DNA from 2 places in the Margalitia sp. FSL K6-0131 genome. Region 1 is predicted to be linked to the other one. Evidence: riboswitches for the same ligand, from Rfam matches in the RefSeq annotation. Region 1 holds a riboswitch; the other holds the start of a gene.
The links. A riboswitch is a leader RNA that binds a small molecule or an ion and turns the genes downstream of it on or off. The one in region 1 is predicted to bind S-adenosylmethionine.
Positions count from the first base shown of each region.

Region 2: another riboswitch for S-adenosylmethionine. It lies ahead of NSQ59_RS02630 (methionine biosynthesis PLP-dependent protein); the one in region 1 lies ahead of metK (methionine adenosyltransferase).

Region 1 is NZ_JBBOZS010000001.1:1,749,572-1,755,369, forward strand. Features, by position in the region: gene NSQ59_RS08510 (ABC transporter substrate-binding protein) at 1-339, opposite strand, end outside; gene NSQ59_RS08515 (alpha/beta hydrolase family protein) at 460-1,242, shown strand; gene NSQ59_RS08520 (DUF2584 domain-containing protein) at 1,287-1,529, shown strand; gene pckA (phosphoenolpyruvate carboxykinase (ATP)) at 1,559-3,148, opposite strand; SAM riboswitch class I at 3,617-3,788, shown strand; gene metK (methionine adenosyltransferase) at 4,014-5,210, shown strand; gene asnB (asparagine synthase (glutamine-hydrolyzing)) at 5,653-5,798, shown strand, end outside.
Region 2 is NZ_JBBOZS010000001.1:507,036-512,833, forward strand. Features, by position in the region: gene NSQ59_RS02610 (LCP family protein) at 24-986, shown strand; gene NSQ59_RS02615 (hypothetical protein) at 1,085-1,531, opposite strand; gene NSQ59_RS02620 (SDR family oxidoreductase) at 1,736-2,620, shown strand; gene NSQ59_RS02625 (TetR/AcrR family transcriptional regulator) at 2,727-3,311, shown strand; SAM riboswitch class I at 3,423-3,532, shown strand; gene NSQ59_RS02630 (methionine biosynthesis PLP-dependent protein) at 3,611-4,732, shown strand; gene metC (cystathionine beta-lyase) at 4,783-5,798, shown strand, end outside.

The DNA of each region.
Region 1 (5,798 bases):
TCTAGTCAGTTGGGCGAAATTAATAACTGGATCATCACTGCCTTGAGCATGGACGTAAATGGAGGTTTCAGAACCTACAAGGGCAATATCCGCTCCATCAGACAATAATGTTGTCATCGTTTTGTCGCCGCCAGCAGTTGTTTTTAAGTCGATTTTTAAGCCTTCGTCCTTAAAGAATCCTTTCTGGATTGCTACATACTGCGGTGTATAGAAAACGGAACGGGTAACCTCTGCAACGCGAACTGTTTTCAAGCCTTCCTTTTTTGAGCATGCTCCTAAAGAAAACAGCAGAATGAATGGTACCAAAAGTGAAAAGCTAACTCTAAGCCATCTTTTCATATTTAAACCTCCTTATAGGCATTCGTTTATTTCTGATTTGTTACCTATCGTATGATTGTAAAAAAAATGTGTGAATGCCTAGAAGACATGGATATAAAGAAGCTGGAAGGAGGTATTTACATGAATATTATGGAAAAATTTCGATTTCCGTCGCCCAATCCACAGGTAAATATGTACATAATAACTTATATGTCTGGTTCCTATAAGGTAAAGGGATTATTAGCAGAACCAAAGGATGACCTTGTGTATGATGGATTTTTATACTTAAGGGGTGGAATTAAAAGTGTAGGGATGGTGAGACCTGCTAGAATCGGACAATTTGCCAGTGAGGGCTTTGTTGTCTTTGCTCCTTTCTATCGAGGAAACAGAGGAGGGGAAGGAGATGAAGATTTTGCAGGGGAGGATCGAATGGATGCCTATTCTGCTTTCGATCTTTTGAAACAGTATCCCCGGGTAGCTAAAAACCGCATCCATGTGTTTGGTTTTTCAAGAGGAGGGGTAATGGCTCTACATACGGCTATCCATCGAAAGGAGGCAGCATCCGTTGTAACATGGGGAGGGGTCTCCGATATGGAATTAACTTATGGAGAGAGAAAGGATTTACGGAGAATGATGAAACGGGTAATTGGAGGCACTCCTGCAAAATATCCGGATCGATACAAAGAGCGAACCCCGCTGTATTTTCTGGAGAAAATAGAATCACCTGTATTAATTATACATGGGGAACATGATCAAAATGTATCCTTTGAGCATGCAAAAAGACTGGAGGAAAGATTGAAACTGCTAAAAAAACCAGTCGAAACATGGTATTTTCCAAATTACACACATTATTTTCCGCCTATAATAAATCGGCAAATTGTTTCGGATTTATGTTCATGGATGAAAAAACAGGCACTGACATGATAAAATAGTTGTAAGAATGCAGATAAGGTAAAGGAGAAAAATAAATGGGAATGCCTTTAGAACTTAATACGATGATTGTGACAAAAGGAAATGAAAAACGATTAGACGATAATTTATTTATATTAGAAAAAGCGGGGTATCGCCTATATCCAATCGATATACCAATTGATGTCAAGCGGACGTTGGAAAGTGATTCAAGCGGAACAGCTGTTATTCAAAAGGTAGAATGGGAAAAAGAGAAAACAACGATTTTTTATCAGTTAATTTCCTTGAATTCTACAAATTAAAAGGGTGACCAAATTGGTCACCCTTTCTATTATAATTTCTTTGGACCTCCTAATTCCACAATTTCCTTGTCAACATTTTTGAACTTTTGGAAATTCAATTGGAATTTTTCAGAGAGTTCCTTTGCTTTTATAATATACTCATCTTGGCTAGCCCAAGTTTTATTTGGTAATAGTACTTCATCTGGAACACCTGGAACATGTAATGGAATATTTAAGCCAAAGATTTCATCCTTTACTGTTTCAGCATGGTGCAATTCTCCTTCTAAAGCAGCTTGAACCATGGCGCGTGTATAGCTTAATTTCATACGTGATCCTACGCCGTATTCTCCGCCAGTCCATCCTGTATTTACAAGGAAGACATCGACTCCGTATTCATCAATTTTTTTACCGAGCATTTCCGCATAGACCGTGGCAGGAAGCGGAAGGAATGGTGCTCCAAAGCATGTCGAGAATGTTGCTTCTGGAGAAGTAACCCCGCGCTCTGTTCCTGCAAGCTTCGATGTATATCCACTTAAGAAGTGATACATTGCCTGCTCTTTTGTTAATTTACTGATCGGAGGCAAGACACCAAATGCATCGGCTGTTAAGAAAACGATTGTTTGTGGATGACCTGCTACACTTGGTTCAACAATATTATCGATGGATTGAATCGGATAAGCGGCACGTGTATTTTCTGTCAATGTATTGTCATCATACATTGCTTCATGTGTATCAGGATTTACCATTACATTTTCCAAAACAGATCCAAACGTAATGGCATCATAAATTTGCGGCTCTTTTTCACGGGTTAAACCAATACATTTTGCGTAGCAGCCGCCTTCTATATTAAATACCCCATTTGCTGACCAACCATGCTCATCATCCCCAATAAGCTTGCGATTTGGATCTGCGGATAACGTAGTTTTTCCTGTACCGGACAGGCCGAAGAATAATGCTACATCGCCTTCCGGACCTACATTTGCGGAACAGTGCATAGGTAATATTCCTGCTTCAGGCAATAAATAATTCATTATGGAGAAAATGGATTTTTTCATCTCTCCAGCATATTCCGTTCCGCCAATTAAAATAATTCGGCGTTCAAAGGACACAATGATAAATGTTTCCGACTTAGTGCCATCTACTTGTGGGTCTGCTTTAAAATTTGGAGCAGATAGAATCGTAAATTGTGCCTTATGATCCGCTAATTCTTCTTCTGATGGGCGGATAAACAATTGATGTGCGAATAAATTATGCCAAGCATATTCATTCACAACCTGTATAGGAAGACGGCTTTTTTTGTCTGCACCGGCAAATCCTTTAAATACAAATAATTCATTTTGATTTTCTAAATATTGAATTACCTTATGATACAGTTTGTCAAAGACTTCTACAGAAATTGGTTGATTGACAGAACCCCAATCAATTTTGTCTTTTACAGAAGGTTCTTCAACAATAAATTTATCTTTAGGGGAACGCCCAGTATATTTTCCAGTTTCAGCCTGAACTGCTCCAGTTGAGGTTAAGATTCCTTCTTTACGCGCTAATATTTTTTCCACTAAACGTGGAACGGATAATTGAGTATAAACATTATTTCCATTTAGTAATTCACTTAATTCAGTAGATAAACTTATTGAATTCATGAATGCGTTACCATCCTTTATGAAAGAATAAAAAATTTTTAATCGCTTATGTCAATTAGTATAACACAATTAAATAATTAGTCTATACTATATATGCTTATTTTTTAAAAAACACAAAGTTTTAACATTTCGATTTCTTTCCTTATTTAAGCCATAACATTAGTATTTTTGACTGAAGGAACATTATTCCGATTTTTAAAAATGGGCTTTATATAAGGCTGTTTTCGAATAGATTGTTAAAAACCCAAAAGCCGAATTTAATCTGTTCCTTTTCGTCACTTTTTCCTAAAACCTGAGTAGATTGGTTTCGAGGCATCTTTTCTATAAAGTATCATTCATATTTAACCTTAATAAGGTTGTTATACAAAAGCAACTAAGTTTAAGAAAAGCCTTAAATAATATTGAAAAAATGCATGAAGTAGTTGACACGGTGCGACAAATTGCGTATGATTTTACCTTGAACGGATACTCTTATCCCGAGATGGCGGAGGGACAGGCCCGATGAAGCCCAGCAACCAGCTTTTTAGGTGCATATAATAAAAATGAAAGCTTAGTAGATAAGTTGAAGAGTCATTTTTATAAGCATGCTAAAATGAAAAGGTGCTAACCTGTAGCAAGGTAATTCCTTGAACGATAAGAGTGAAAGGCGTAAAAACGAATGTGAACCTTTCCTCAAAATATAAATAGGAAAGGTTTTATTTAGTTATTCGCCCCAGCCTAAGTAAATGCAAAATGCGAATGAATGCAAATAGCATCTTGAAAGAATCGAGGATAAATTCTCCTGATTATTTCATACTATTAGGGAAATGAGTACCGTGAGGCGTAAATATAGAGTTTTTGATTTATCTCTAAGGGAGGAAAAAAGATGACAAACAAACGTCGTTTATTCACATCCGAATCCGTGACGGAAGGTCATCCGGATAAAATATGTGACCAAATTTCGGATGCCATTTTGGATGCGATTTTAGCAAAGGACCCTAACGCACGTGTGGCTTGTGAAACATCTGTGACAACAGGTCTTGTACTTGTTGCAGGAGAAATTACTACCAGCACATATGTGGATATTCCAAAAATTGTTCGTGAAACCATTAAAGATATTGGATATACTCGTGCAAAATATGGCTTTGATGCTGAAACATGTGCGGTTCTTACATCTATAGATGAGCAATCTGCCGATATCGCAATGGGTGTTGATAAAGCATTAGAAGCACGTGAAGGACAAATGTCTGAAGAAGAAATTGAAGCAATTGGTGCAGGGGACCAAGGATTAATGTTTGGTTTTGCATGTAATGAGACAAAGGAGTTAATGCCTTTGCCAATTTCCCTATCACATAAGCTTGCACGCAGATTATCAGAAGTGCGTAAAGAAGAGATTCTTCCATATTTACGCCCGGATGCTAAAACACAGGTAACGGTTGAATATGATGAAAATGGCAAACCAGCAAGAATTGACACGATCGTTATTTCTACACAGCACCATCCAGAAATCAGCTTAGAGCAAATTCAACGCAATGTGAAAGAATATGTTATTGGTCCAGTTGTTCCTAAAGAATTAATCGACGAAAACACAAAATATTTCATTAATCCAACTGGTCGATTTGTTATCGGTGGACCACAAGGGGATGCTGGATTAACAGGTCGTAAAATTATCGTTGATACGTATGGTGGTTATGCACGCCATGGCGGTGGTGCATTCTCAGGTAAGGATCCTACAAAAGTGGACCGTTCCGCAGCATATGCTGCACGTTATGTTGCTAAAAATATTGTAGCTGCTGGCCTTGCAGATAAATGTGAAGTACAGCTTGCTTATGCAATTGGTGTAGCAAAGCCGGTATCCATCTCCATTGATACTTTTGGTACAGGAAAGGTTTCAGAAGAGGAATTGATTGAAGCGGTTCGTGAAAACTTCGACCTTCGTCCTGCTGGTATCATTAAAATGTTAGATTTAAGACGTCCTATTTATAAGCAAACGGCTGCTTACGGACATTTTGGACGCAATGATTTAGATTTACCTTGGGAAAGAACAGACAAAGCGGAAGTTTTAAGTCAACTTGCAAAATAGTGGTTGAAAGAAAATGGAGGGGTTACAGAACGATATTGTAACTCCTCTTTGTTTTTTATCGAAGAGGTAAATTAGTGATTATTATTGAATTAAATGTATGCTTAAACGTGAACGGGTGCGCATAAGTCGGTACTAAACGCCAACGAATTATTTAACAGAGCTATTCGTAAGAACATTTTGGAAAAAAATATTTGTCGGGATAAGTAAAATGGCTACTGCAAAAACGAAATAAAAAATGATAGTATAAGGTAGTATGAATTTTTTAATGACTTTTTTCTTGTACTATTGCTTTTGTAAAAGAAAAATCTTATAACCATCTTCATCGGATAAGATTGCCCGAAACAAAGTCTAAGATTTAAAACAATGATGAAAAGCAATAATTTATAAGAAAAATAGCATTGTTCAAAAGAAGCTTAAAAAAATGGAGTAGGTGAACTACATAATGTGTGGATTTATAGGTTGTGTACACGACCGTTCAATTGAACTTCGTGATGAAGATAAACAACTATTTAAAAATATGAATGACATTATTACCCATCGTGGACCCGATGACGATGGTTTTTATGAAGACGAACATATTCAATTTGG
Region 2 (5,798 bases), 1.2 Mb from region 1:
TATCTTCAAAGTTGAGGGATACTATGGTTACAAGACTTGATAAAAAAACAAGAAGGAAAAAAAGAAGAAGAAGAATTCTCCTCTTGTTATTTTTTGTGATTATTATAGCAGCAGTGATATATGTTGCTTTTCAATATTATTCAGGTATCAAACAAGCAGGTAATGACGGAATTAAAAAAGAAAAAATAGTGTTTCATGGTGAAAAGGACGCCAATGGAAAGGTAAACTTTTTATTGCTTGGAATCGATCAGCGCAAGAATGAAAAGTCCCGTACGGATTCCATGATGGTTGCACAATATGATCCAAAGAATAAAAAGGTGAAGCTTATCTCTTTGATGAGGGATATGTTTGTCGAAATTCCGGGATATAAAAATTATAAGTTGAATACAGCATACTTCCTAGGAGGACCGGAATTACTGCGAAAAACGATTAAACAGAATTTTGGTCTAGATGTTCAGTATTATGTAATGGTGAATTTTAAAGGATTTGAAAAAATTGTCGATACACTCGCACCTGATGGCATTGAAATTAATGTGAAAAAAGAAATGTCAAAAAATATTGGTGTTACATTACATCCAGGTCTTCAAAAGCTGCACGGTAAAGAATTATTAGGGTATGCAAGGTTTAGACATGATGCTCAAGGTGATTTTGGCCGTGTAGAACGCCAGCAAGAGGTTCTTCAAGCTATAAAGGATGAAGTTCTAAGTGTAAATGGATTTACAAAAGCACCTAAGTTATTAGGAACAATCCAGCCTTATATTCAAACGAATATGGATACCAGTGATGCGATTGCGTTAGCTAGTGAGTTTTTACTAAAACGTCCGAAAAATATCGATACTTTAACAGTGCCAGTTCAAGGTGCTTACCAAAATGGATATGTATCCTATGATGGTGCTGTTTTGGAAATTGATAAAGAGAAAAACCAGCAAGCGATTAATAATTTTTTGAATGATAATAGCAGTACAGTCAACAGCTCAAATCCATAAACAAAAAGCTAGTCTTCTAAAAAAGAGGACTAGCTTTTTTGATTCCTTTATAATGTCTATTAATCTTTAAAATGTTTCGATCATCATAACGGCCATAGTTATATGGTTTTCAGATCATCTAACAATAATTTTCGATCTGCTTCTTTTTTTATATGTTCACTTGCTTGGGTGGCAAGCATTTTATAATGATGTACTTCTTCTATATTCCCAGCGATCATATATGCACGGGCTAATGCCTCATAAGCAAATGCAAGATCGAAGTCCCCAATTTGGTTTTCAAGGCATATTTCTAAATTTCTTTTTGCATGGTAAAGTGCAGGCTCAGCTCGCTTAAGGATGGAATACACTCTGGATATTTGCCATTCACCTCTAGAAAGGTTAACCGGTTCCCCAATTATTCCCCAATGAAAACGGGATGTATGCGCCATATGTATCATTGTATCATCTTCCATTTTGGTGCGATTTTCCTTTTCGATTAAATCCCATGTTTGATTGAAATTGTCAATCGCCAATTTTTTATGTATGTCTTTCGTAATAGCAGTCATGGATAAAGTCTTCCTTTCTGGTTTAATACATATAAATTCTTTGAAATGCTCTGTTTTTCCTTGTTTCGAAAAGAATCTCACTCATTTTCAGATTATTAATAATTTTTATAAAAACTATATTGACAATTAAAATAATGCAACATAAAATAAAATCAAATAAATGAATGATTCATTCATTCACGATAACTTAGGAGGATGGTTAAAATGGAAAAAAGATGGACTGTAAAAGGAAAGTACATTATTATAACTGGGGCTACTAGCGGTATAGGGTTGGCTACGGCTAAGGAGCTAGTCAAGCGCGGTGCAAATTTAGGAATTATCGCACGAAATCAAGTTAAGGCAAATGAATTGGCAACGCAATTAAAAAATGTGTCGGGAGGAAAGACGGTGGTAGATGTGTTTTTAGCTGACATGTCTTCTCAAGAATCAATCAGACAGGTAGCAAAAGAGATTTTGTCAAAGTGCCCGAAAATTGATATTCTCATTAATAATGCTGGAGCAATGTTTGATCGACGTCAAGAAAGTGTCGATGGGATGGAGATGACGTGGGCAGTTAATCATTTAGGACCATTTCTTTTGACAACACTTCTCTTGGAAAGATTAAAGGAAAATGGTAACGCCCGTATCATTACCACTGCCTCTCACGGCCACAAAATGGTGAAGAAAGGAATAGACTTTGATGATATACATGCTAAAAGCTTATATTCTTTTCCAAAAATGCTTTTCGGCGGACCTACTATCAGGTATGGCGAGACGAAGCTTGCCAACATCTTATTTACTACAGAATTAGCTAAACGGTTAGAAGGAACAGGGGTTACAGCACACTGCTTCGACCCGGGGCTTGTTGCAACAAATTTTAATCAAAATAATGGCTTATTGGCTCGGTTAACAATGGCAGGAATGAAGCCTTTTTCCCGCAGTCCGGAAAAAGGTGCCGAAACATTAGTATGGCTTGCAGATACAGATGATATTTCAGAGGATAACGGCGGTTATTATGCGGATATGAAAAAAATTCTTCCATCAGTACCGGCTCAAAATCTGGAGGCAGCAAAGCGTCTGTGGGAAATCAGCCAAGAACAAGTTGGTTAACCTCAGCTTTTGTTAACGAAAGCCTTATAAACATCCTTATTTCAATTAAGAATGAATAAGCTTCAATACAGCCTAAATACACAATAGATGGGAGTGTACTTTTAAAATGACGTTAAAAGAACAGGATTATGCCCAAGATGAAAGAAGAGAAGAGATTAAGCGCGCTGCCTTGAAAGTATTTGCCCGCAAAGGAATTTCGGGAACAAAAATGAGTATGATTGCAGCAGAAGCAGGAATTAGTCAAGGGTTGTCCTACCGTTATTTCAGCTCTAAAGAAGAGCTTTTCAGCTTGCTTGTTCAGGAAGCATTGGAAGAAGCGCAGACAGCAATAGCGAATATCGGAAACCTTCCCGGAACACCGTTTGAACAGCTAAAAGCATTGACTAAAAATATGCTGGAGGAAAATCACAAACAATATTTCTTGCTCATACAGCAGGCGCATACATCCGATGAGACGCCTGTCAAGGTAAAGCAGCTTCTAGATCAATTCTCTTCAAAGGACACAATTGAGCAATTAATCCCAATATTTGTTAAAGGTCAGGAGATGGGGGAATTTTGTGAAGGGGATCCTCATCGGATCTTGTTCCTCTATCTTTCTGTTATCAGCGGTCTGATGATTCAAGACGTTTATACAGATGAAAACTATTGGGTAAACGAAATCGATAGCCTGATGAAGATTTTATCAAAATAATATATTTCGCTTTACCACTATTTTAAAAAGATTTTACTTGATAAAAGCAAATTATTGTTGTAAATTGTTAATTAAGTTGGTAAATTTCTGAATAATAACTAAATACTAAAAATCTTATCAAGAGAGGTAGAGGGACTGGCCCGATGACGCCTCAGCAACCGTCAATTTTTATTGAAATGGTGCTAATTCCAGCAGGTATTTTTTTGCCTGAAAGATAAGAAGAATGTTAGGGCATTTTCGAGGACTTCTTCTTATGGAGGTCCTTTTTATTTTGTATTCAACAAATAGGAGGATATTTCATGACAAATCATCATATTCATACAGAGCTTGTACAAATTGGAAACCGCAGTGAACAGGTAACAGGCGCGGTGAATCCGCCTGTTTACTTTTCAACCGCTTATCGCCACGCGGGAATCGGACTTTCCACGGGCTATGATTATTCCCGTACGAAAAATCCGACCCGTGCGCTTTTGGAGGATAGCTTTGCCAAACTGGAGGAAGGGAAGCAAGGATTTGCTTGCAGTTCAGGAATGGCTGCTATTCAACTCGTATTATCCCTCTTTCGCCAAAATGAAGAGATTATTGCTTCCGATGATTTATACGGTGGAACCTATCGCTTGCTTCAACAATACTCGGAAAGCTACGGAATTCGTACACATTTTATCGATTTAAATGATACGGCTAAGCTTAAGGCAGCGATAACAGAGAAAACTAAAGCAATCTTAGTAGAAACACCAACTAATCCTTTAATGATTGAAACGGATATTTCGGCTATTGCTGCGGTTGCAGAAAAAAATGATCTGCTGCTGATTGTTGATAATACTTTTTTAACCCCGTACTTACAAAAACCAATAACACTTGGAGCAGATATTGTCCTTCACAGTGCAACCAAATATATAGGCGGTCATAATGATGTGCTTGCCGGACTTGTTGTGGCGAAAGATACTGCTATTTGTGAAAAGCTTAGTGCCTACCATAATGGGGCTGGTGCTGTTTTGTCACCATTTGATTCCTGGCTGTTAATTCGCGGTTTAAAAACCTTGAGTATAAGAATGGAACGCCATCAGGAAAATGCGAAAAAATTAGTTGAGTTTTTACAAGAATGTCCTGAGGTTGAAAGTGTTCTTTATCCAAATAAAGGTGGAATGGTGTCCTTTCGTTTGCAAAAAGCAGAATGGGTTCCGGCTTTTTTAAAGAGTTTACAGTTGATTACTTTTGCAGAAAGCTTAGGCGGTGTGGAGAGCTTCATTACCTATCCGGCTACGCAAACACATGCTGATATTCCGGAAGAAGTACGTATTAAGCGTGGTGTATGCAACAGGCTGCTGCGTTTTTCAGTAGGGATTGAACATGCAGATGATTTAATTAGTGATTTAGAGCAGGCATTTGCGAAAATTCGGCAGGAGGAGTTGGTGCTGTAATGGGTATTCATCATGCATTTGATACAAAGCTAGTTCACAGGTGAGGATATATTGATGGGGTAACGGGGGCAGTGAACCCGCCTATTCATTATTCATCCACCTTCCATCAATCATCCTTTAATCAATTTGGCGAGTTCGATTATAGCCGTTCGGGAAACCCGACTCGGAAAATACTGGAGGAGACAATTGCTGATTTAGAAGGAGGAACAGCAGGCTTTGCTTTTTCGTCTGGAATGGCTGCCATTTCATCCGCTTTTATGCTTCTTTCCGCAGGGGATCATGTTCTCATATCCCAGGATGTATATGGCGGAACATACAGAATCGTTACAGAGGTTTTAACGAGATTTCAAATAGAACATACCTTTGTCGATATGACCGATTTGGATCAAGTGGCACAGGGCATCCGGCCGAATACAAAGGTTTTATATGTAGAAACTCCTTCAAATCCGCTTTTGCATATTACCGATCTGAAAGGTGTTATAAAAATAGCGAAAGCAAACGGTTGTTTAGTGTTTGTTGATAATACTTTCATGACTCCGTTTCTTCAAAGGCCATTAGACCTTGGCGCTGACATTGTCCTTCATAGTGCTACGAAATTTTTATCAGGTCACAGTGATGTTGTGGCTGGTCTCGCAGTTGTAAAGAACGATGACCTTGCTAAAAAGGTTGGGTTTATTCAAAATGCGTTCGGGTCTGTATTAGGGGTGCAGGATTGCTGGTTGTTATTAAGAGGAATGAAAACATTGAGTGTCAGGCTTCAGCAGTCCTCCAAGACTGCCGAACAAATTGCTACTTTTCTAGTGAAACACCCGCTTATCGAGGAAGTATTTTATCCAGGATTAACCTCTCACCCAGGATACGCTATTCACCATTCACAGGCGAAAGGAGCAGGTGCTGTCCTTTCGTTTCGCTTGCCTGACAGGGAATGTACAAAAGCATTTGTCGAGAATGTTCGGATTCCTGTTTTCGCAGTAAGTTTGGGGGCGGTGGAATCAATCCTTTCCTATCCGGCAACCATGTCTCATGCTGCAATGCCAAAGCAGGAACGGGAAAGAAGGGGAATTAC